One region of the Xanthobacter variabilis genome, then DNA from elsewhere that is predicted to be linked to it. Evidence: riboswitches for the same ligand, from Rfam matches in the RefSeq annotation. Region 1 holds a riboswitch; the other holds the start of a gene.
The links. Region 1 has a riboswitch for cobalamin ahead of cobW (cobalamin biosynthesis protein CobW). Riboswitches for the same ligand answer to the same signal wherever they lie in the genome.
Positions count from the first base shown of each region.

Region 1 (4,027 bases):
GGCCAGCAGGTATGCGAGAGCGCGACCGCCTTGCCCGGCAGCCATTCCAGCGTGCCATGCGCGCCGATATGCACCAGGGCGTCCACCTCATTGCGGAGCCAGAGATAGAAGGCGACATAAGCATGGCGCGGCACCCGGGCGAGGTCGTGATACTCGCCGTCCCGCTGCGCCTTGAGGCCCCGCTCCGGCTGGAGCGCGACCACCACCCGCCCGCGCCGCACGGCAGCGAAGGTGAAGGCCTCCGGCGTCGCGTCGGGGTCGTCCTCCGGCGCCCCCCATGCCGCGGCAAGGTCGGCGCGAAGGGGCGCCGGCAGGCCCGCCAGGGCGGCCTTGTAGTGCCCCATCGGCCATTGGAGGCGCTCTTCGCGGAATTGCGCGGCGAGGGGAGATTGAGGCTCCGCCTCGTATCCCGCCGCCGACAGGTCGGCCAGGATTGCCTCGGCCGAGGCGAGCGCGTCCAGGCCCACGGCATGGGCCATGTTCCAATCGCGGCCCGGATAGGTGGAGAGCATCAGCCCCAGCCGCCGTTCCGCCGCCGGCCGTGTCGCCAGCCGATGCCAGGCGGCTACCCGATCGGCGATGGCGGCGATGCGCTCGGGATGGGGGGCGTGGATCTGTCGGGAGAACTGAAGATCAGCGTCACGCGCCGCCGGTGCCTTGAAGGAGGCGACCCCGGCGAAGATCCGCCCATCCACCTCCGGCAGCACCACATGCATGGCAAGGTCCGCCGGCGAAAGGCCGCGCTCGGCCTCTTCCCAGGCCTCACGGGTCGAGGTTGCCAGCGCCACCTGGAACACCGGCACGCCGGCCGCGTCCAGGGGGGAGGCTCGCTCCGCGCCACGCCCCGAAAATGCAGTGGCGTTGACGATGGCGACAGGGCGCAGCGCCGCCAGCCGCGCTTCCAGCCACGCCCCCGTCCTCTCCGCCTTCAGAGAGGGGGCGAACAGGCCCAGCACATGGAAGCCGCGCGCGCGCAGGGCCGCGAAGAGTGCTTCCACGGGTGCCAGATCGTCCGCCACCAGATAGGCGCGGTAGAACACCACGACCACCAGCGGCATGGGCGCTGGCCCGTCCTCGGGAGCGGGTGGCTTGTCGTCGCGCTCCACACCCTTCTCTGGCGTCCAGGTGCCGAAGTCCGGCACCGTCTTGCTGCCGGGCACGGGCGGAGCATAGAGCCCGGCAGCGAGCGCCAGCTGCGCCAGGGCGGCCTGGGCCGCCACCGCGCCGCCGGCATCGCACAGCTCCGCTAGCCGCTTCAGGGTCGAGGGCGGCACGGTGGACATGGCATCGAGCCGCGCGTCCGGCCGCCCATCGGCCGGCAAGACGGCGAGCGCGATGCCCTTCGCGCGCGCGAGAGCCTCGATCTGGCTCAGGCCGTAGGGCCAATAGGGTTGGCCGCCGATGAGGCGGATCAGGATGCCCCGCGCGCCGCTGAGCGTGCGCTCCACATAAGTGTCGACGGAGAGGGGATGGCGCAGGGCCGCGATGTTGGCGAGCCGCAGGGTCGGCATGCCGCCCCCACCATCGCGGTGCCAGCCGGCCGCGAAGGCCCCGAGATCGGAGTCCGAGAAGGACAGCACCACCAGATCCGCCGGGCTCTGGCCGAGGTCGGTGGGCGTCTCGGTCTCTTCCAGACCCCGGCTTTCGCGGAAAACGACGTGCATGGCCTATTCGGCGGCACGTGCGGACGGCACCAGGACGCTGCGGATGGCGCCCGCGTCGATGTCGTCATGCTCGGCGATCACCACCAGCCGCCCGGCGCGGGGCTCGTCCGGTGCCCAGGGCCGGTCATACTGGTGGCGCACCCGCGCGCCCACGGCCTGCACCAGCAGGCGCATGGGCTTGCCGGCCACCGCCGCGTAGCCCTTCACCCGCAGGATGTTCTGCCGGTCCGCCAGCTCCGCGAGGCGCGAGACCAGCTCCGCGGGATCGGCCAGCTCGGGAATGTCGATGACGACGCTGTCGAAATCGTCATGGTCGTGGTCGGCGGCGGTGTCGTGGTGGCTGGGGCGGGCGGCAAGGTCGTCCTCCGCCGCGGCGCCCAGGCCCAGGATCACGCGCGGATCCACCGCCCCCTCCACCACCTCGATGATGGGCAGGGCGCGCGGGGCTTCCGCATGGATGATCGCCTTGGCCTTGGCCACGCCCTCCGCGCCCGCAAGGTCCGCCTTGGTGAGCAGGACGATGTCGGCGCAGGAGATCTGATCCTCGAACACCTCGCTGAGCGGCGTTTCGTGGTCGATGCTGGCGTCAGCCTGCCGCTGGCGGTCCACCGCCGCCACGTCGGGCGCGAACCGGCCGGCGGCCACCGCCTCCGCGTCGGCGAGCGCAATCACGCCATCGACGGTGATGCGCGAGCGGATGTCGGGCCAGTCGAAGGCCTTCACCAGCGGCTTGGGCAGCGCGAGGCCGCTGGTTTCGATGAGGATGTGATCTGGCCGCGGCTCGAGGGCCATCAGCGCCTCGATGGTGGGAATGAACTCATCGGCGACGGTGCAGCAGATGCAGCCATTGGCGAGCTCGATGATGTTTTCCGCCGGGCACTCGGGAATGGCGCAGCCCTTGAGGATCTCGCCATCCACGCCCACGTCGCCGAACTCGTTGACCACCACCGCGAGGCGCCGGCCGCCCGGATTGCGCATGAGATGGCTGATGAGCGTTGTCTTGCCGGAGCCGAGAAAGCCCGTGATGACGGTGACCGGCAGCTTTTCGAGAGTGGCCATGGCGCGCTTGCGTCCCAGATCTGCGAGCCAGAGGGAGCCGGCATTGCGCCTGCATCCCCTATGGCGATGGCAGCGGGGAGCTTGAGGCGGGTGGGCGCGCGCACGCACCCTCCCGACACCGGTGCACCCCGCCGGCTTCGTCGGTTGGAGCTGGCAGGTCTCCCGGCTTGCGGATATCAGACAGGGCCTATCTCGGCCCTCTGGTGGTCACCCGGCCTTCCCGGTCCCAAGGACCAGTGGCGGTGGGTGACCTTCTCCGGTCACGGTCGCGGGGGCGGCTGCGCTTGGGCCGGGGCTTTGGAGCCCTTTTGGCTTGGCGCATTCCCTTTTCATCTGTTTACACAGACACCAGCTTCGGGGGAAATGTGCCCGAACGCCCAACCCTGTCAAGCACGAAGGAGCCGGGCATGGATGACCGCGCCGCTCGCCACAACGCCAAGATGAAAGCCGTCAAGGCCGCGCGTGATGAGCTGATGAAATCCAAGACCGAGGAAAAAGGCTTGGTTATCGTTCACACAGGCGCGGGGAAGGGCAAGTCATCTTCCGGATTCGGCATGGTCCTGCGCTGCATCGCCCATGGCATGCCCTGCGCGGTGGTGCAGTTCATCAAGGGTGATCGCGAGACCGGTGAAAAGACGCTGCTGCGCGAGCGATTCGGCGCGGAATGTCGTTTTTTCGTGTCTGGAGAGGGCTTTACGTGGGAAACCCAGGATCGCGACCGGGACGTGGCCGCCGCCCAGGCGGGGTGGCGCGTTGCCATGGAGCAGATCCTCGACCCGCAAATCCGGTTTGTGCTCCTGGATGAGATCAACATTGCCCTGCGCTATGAATACCTGGACATCGCCGAGGTTGTGGATTTTCTTCTGACCCGGAAGCCGGAGATGACTCACGTCTGCCTCACCGGCCGCAACGCCCGGCCGGAGCTGATCGAAATTGCCGATCTGGTGACGGAAATGACGCTGGTGAAGCATCCCTTCCGCAGCGGGGTGAAGGCACAGATGGGGATCGAGTTCTGATGAACATGGCGGTGGACAAGCCCCGTCCGGCCAGCCCCTGCATCGGCGCCTGCGCCATGGATGAGGCGAGCGGCCAGTGCCGGGGCTGCGCGCGGACGCGAGACGAGATCGCCATTTGGGGCGGCACGGACGAGGCCACCCGCCAGCGCATCTGGGCGGAGCTGCCAGCGCGCGCCGCCGCGATGGGGCTCGCCCTGCGGCGCCTGCCATGGCGCGGAAGCGCGCTTCTTGATCAGGTGGAGCACCGTTTCGCGTCTGCTCAGGGCGCCTTCGTCGCCGGCGTTTTTG
Region 1 is NZ_CM195533.1:3,299,627-3,303,653, reverse strand. It holds gene cobN (cobaltochelatase subunit CobN) at 1-1,664, opposite strand, end outside; gene cobW (cobalamin biosynthesis protein CobW) at 1,668-2,723, opposite strand; cobalamin riboswitch at 2,859-3,091, opposite strand; gene cobO (cob(I)yrinic acid a,c-diamide adenosyltransferase) at 3,131-3,739, shown strand; gene V5F26_RS14395 (DUF1289 domain-containing protein) at 3,739-4,027, shown strand, end outside.

Region 2 (4,027 bases), 650 kb from region 1:
CGCGCGGGCGCTGCCCCACCTGAAGATCATGCTTACCACCTATTTCGGCGCGCTCGACGACAATCTGGACACCGCCCTTTCCCTGCCCGTCGCCGGCCTCCACCTCGACCTTGCCCGCGCGCCGGAACAGCTTGAAACCGTCGCCGTGCGGGCCCCACGGGGGCTCGTGCTGTCGCTCGGCGCCATTGACGGGCGCAACATCTGGCGGGCGAACCTGCCCGGTCTGGTGGAGCGGCTGAAGGCCATCGTCTCCCGGCGCGGCACCGACCACATCCAGATCGCGCCCTCCTGCTCGCTGCTGCACGTGCCCATCGACCTGGAGCTGGAGGGCGATCTGGATCGCGACCTGAAGTCCTGGCTCTCTTTCTCGCTTCAGAAGATGGACGAGCTCGGCGTGCTCGCCTCCGCCCTTTCCGGCGAGGGGCACAAGGTGAAGGCCGCGCTTGATGCCTCGGCCGCGGCCGCAGCCGCCCGCCGGGCCTCGCCCAAGGTTCACGATGCCGCCGTTGAGGCACGCGCCGCCGCCGTCTCACCCGCCATGACCCACCGCTTGAGCCCGTTCGTCCAACGCGCCCAGACGCAGAAGCAGCGCTTCGGCCTGCCGCTCTTCCCCACGACGACCATCGGCTCGTTCCCCCAGACCGCCGAGGTCCGCCACGCCCGTTCCGCCCATGCGAAGGGGACGCTGAGCGAGGAGGCCTATGGCCAGTTCCTGCGCGAGGAAACCGCCCGCGCCGTGCGCTGGCAGGAGGAGATCGGCCTCGACGTGCTCGTTCATGGCGAGTTCGAGCGCAACGACATGGTGCAGTATTTCGCCGAGCAATTGTCCGGCTTCGCCTTCACCCGGCATGGATGGGTGCAGAGCTACGGCTCCCGCTGCGTGCGCCCTCCCATCATTTTCGGCGACGTCTCGCGCCCGCGCCCGATGACGGTGGAGTGGTGGCGCTATGCCCAGTCCCTCACATCCAAGCCGGTGAAAGGCATGCTCACCGGGCCCGTGACCATCCTCAACTGGTCGTTCGTGCGCGATGACATCGCGCGCAGCGCCGCCTGCCGGCAGATCGCCCTTGCCATCCGCGACGAGGTCCAGGATCTGGAGGCGGCAGGCGCCGCCATGATCCAGATCGACGAAGCGGCCCTGCGCGAGGGGCTGCCGCTGCGCCGCAGGGCCTGGCGCGCCTATCTCGACTGGGCGGTGGAGGGTTTCCGGCTGTGCTCCTGCGGGGTGCGGGATGAAACGCAGATCCACACCCACATGTGCTATTCGGAGTTCAACGACATCATCAATGCCATCGCCGCAATGGATGCCGATGTGATCTCCATCGAGACCTCGCGCTCGAAGATGGAGCTGCTCGATGCCTTCCGCAGTTACAAATATCCCAATGAGATCGGGCCCGGCGTCTACGACATCCACTCGCCCCGCATCCCGGCCGTGCCGGAGATGACGGACCTTCTGGGCCTCGCCCGCCGGCGGCTCGACGACGGGCAGATCTGGGTCAATCCCGATTGCGGGCTGAAGACCCGCAAGTGGGAGGAGGTGCGCCCCGCCCTGGTCAACATGGTGGCCGCCGCCCGCGCGCTGCGCGCCGAAGGCTGACGTCCACGCAGGAGCGGCCGTCGCGGGCGTGCCACGCCTGCGACGGCCCTCGGCGGAACCGCCCCTCGCGAACAGGGGACATTCCACTCCATATATTGACAGCCGCATGGACCTCGTCGCTACATGTAGCGGTCACGGTCTCTCGACTCGAAAGAGCGAGAGCGAAGAGGGAAGCCGGTGCGATGCCGGCGCTGCCCCCGCAACTGTAAGTGGTGAGCCAAGGTCCATCCATGCCACTGGGCGCAAGCCCGGGAAGGCGGACTTCAGGCGTTGACCCGCAAGCCAGGAGACCTGCCGTGACACAGCTAACGTCCTCGGGCGGGGTGTCCCGGTGGATCGCATTCTTGGCGTCGCGGGCCCGCCCCGCGCCCTTTTGCGACCGCTTGGCCTTTGCCCCCAACCATTTGGGGTTCAAGGCAAATGTCTCTTTCCCTTCAAGCCGGCCCGGCCCTTTCCAAGGCCTTCACTTCCAGTGAACCGCCAGCAGCGCGCGCAGCCGAGCCGGCCTATCAGGTCATCCGCCGCAATGGGGCGGTGACGCCGTTCGATGCCGGCAAAATCGCGGTGGCGCTCACCAAGGCGTTCCTGGCGGTGGAAGGCGGCCATGCAGCCGCCTCGCGCCGGGTGCATGAGATCGTCGCCGAGCTCACCGGGCAGGTGGTGGCCAACCTGACCCGCCGGGCCGATGCGGGGCGCACCTTCCACATCGAGGACATCCAGGACCAGGTGGAACTGGCCCTCATGCGCGGCGAACACCACAAGGTGGCGCGCGCCTATGTGCTCTATCGCGAGGACCGCGCCAGGGAGCGCGCCGCCGCGCAAGGCGCCAGCGCCGGGGCAAGCGCGCCGCAGCTGCACGTGCGCGGCCCCGACGGCGCGCTCTTCCCCCTTGACGCGAAACGGCTGGAAATCCTGGTGCGCGAGGCCTGCGCCGGGCTCGATGGCGTGTCCCCCGCGCCCATTCTCGCGGAGACCCGGCGCAATCTTTACGACGGCATTTCCCATGCGGAACTGGCTCTGGCGCCCATCCTGGCCGCCCGCACGCTGATCGAGACCGAACCGGACTATTCCAAGGTCACGGCCCGCCTGCTCACGGACAGCCTGCGGCGCGAGGCCCTCAGCTTCGTGCACAACCGGCCCGACCAGGCGACCCAGGCGGAGATGGCCGACCGATATGCGGATTACTTCGCCGCTTATGTGAAAGCCGGCATCGCGGCCGACCTCATCGACCCGGAGCTCTGGCAATTTGACCTGCCCCGGCTCGCCGCCGCCCTGAAGCCCGAGCGCGATCTTCAATTCGACTATCTCGGCCTGCAGACCCTTTATGACCGCTACTTTCTCCATGTCGACGGCACGCGCTTCGAGCTGCCCCAGGCCTTCTTCATGCGCGTGGCCATGGGGCTCGCCCTGCGTGAGATCGACCGGGAGGCGCGGGCGATCGAGTTCTATGATCTGCTGTCGTCCTTCGATTTCATGGCCTCCACGCCCACATTGTTCAATGCGGGCACGCCGCGCCCGCAATTGTCGTCCTGCTTCCTCACCACAGTGGCGGACGACCTGGACGGCATCTTCAAGGCCATCCGCGACAATGCCTTGCTCGCCAAATATTCCGGGGGCCTGGGCAATGACTGGACGCAGGTGCGCGGGCTCGGCGCCCATATCAAGGGCACCAATGGCGAGAGCCAGGGCGTCGTGCCATTCCTGAAGGTGGCGAATGATACGGCCATCGCCGTCAACCAGGGCGGCAAGCGCAAGGGCGCGGTGTGCGCTTATCTCGAAACCTGGCACGTGGACATCGAGGAATTCCTCGATCTGCGCAAGAATACCGGCGATGACCGCCGCCGCACCCACGACATGAACACCGCCAACTGGGTGCCGGACCTGTTCATGGAGCGAGTGGAAGCCGGCGCCGACTGGACGCTGTTCTCCCCCGACGAGACGCCGGACCTGCACAACCTTTACGGCAAGCCCTTCAAGGCGGCCTATGAGGCCTATGAAGCCAAGGCGGCGCGCGGGGAAATGCGGGTCTGGCGCCAGGTGAAGGCGGTGGAGCTGTGGCGGCGCATGCTCACCCTGCTGTTCGAGACCGGGCACCCCTGGATCACCTTCAAGGACCCCTGCAACCTGCGCTCGCCGCAGCAGCACGCGGGCGTGGTCCACTCCTCGAACCTGTGCACGGAGATCACCCTCAACACCAGCGCCGACGAGGTGGCCGTGTGCAATCTCGGCTCCGTGAACCTGGCGGCCCACGTGACGCGCGAAGGCCTGGACCTGGACCGGCTCCGGCGCACGGTCGCGACCGCCATGCGGATGCTCGACAATGTCATCGACATCAACTTCTACACCATCCCCGAGGCGCGGCGCTCCAACCTGCGCCATCGGCCGGTGGGGCTCGGCCTGATGGGCTACCAGGATGCGCTGGAACACCAG
Region 2 is NZ_CM195533.1:2,645,324-2,649,350, reverse strand. It holds gene metE (5-methyltetrahydropteroyltriglutamate--homocysteine S-methyltransferase) at 1-1,597, shown strand, start outside; cobalamin riboswitch at 1,716-1,910, shown strand; gene V5F26_RS11405 (ribonucleoside-diphosphate reductase subunit alpha) at 2,018-4,027, shown strand, end outside.
Region 2: linked by a shared signal. The riboswitch ahead of V5F26_RS11405 (ribonucleoside-diphosphate reductase subunit alpha) and the one ahead of cobW (cobalamin biosynthesis protein CobW) in region 1 are both predicted to bind cobalamin.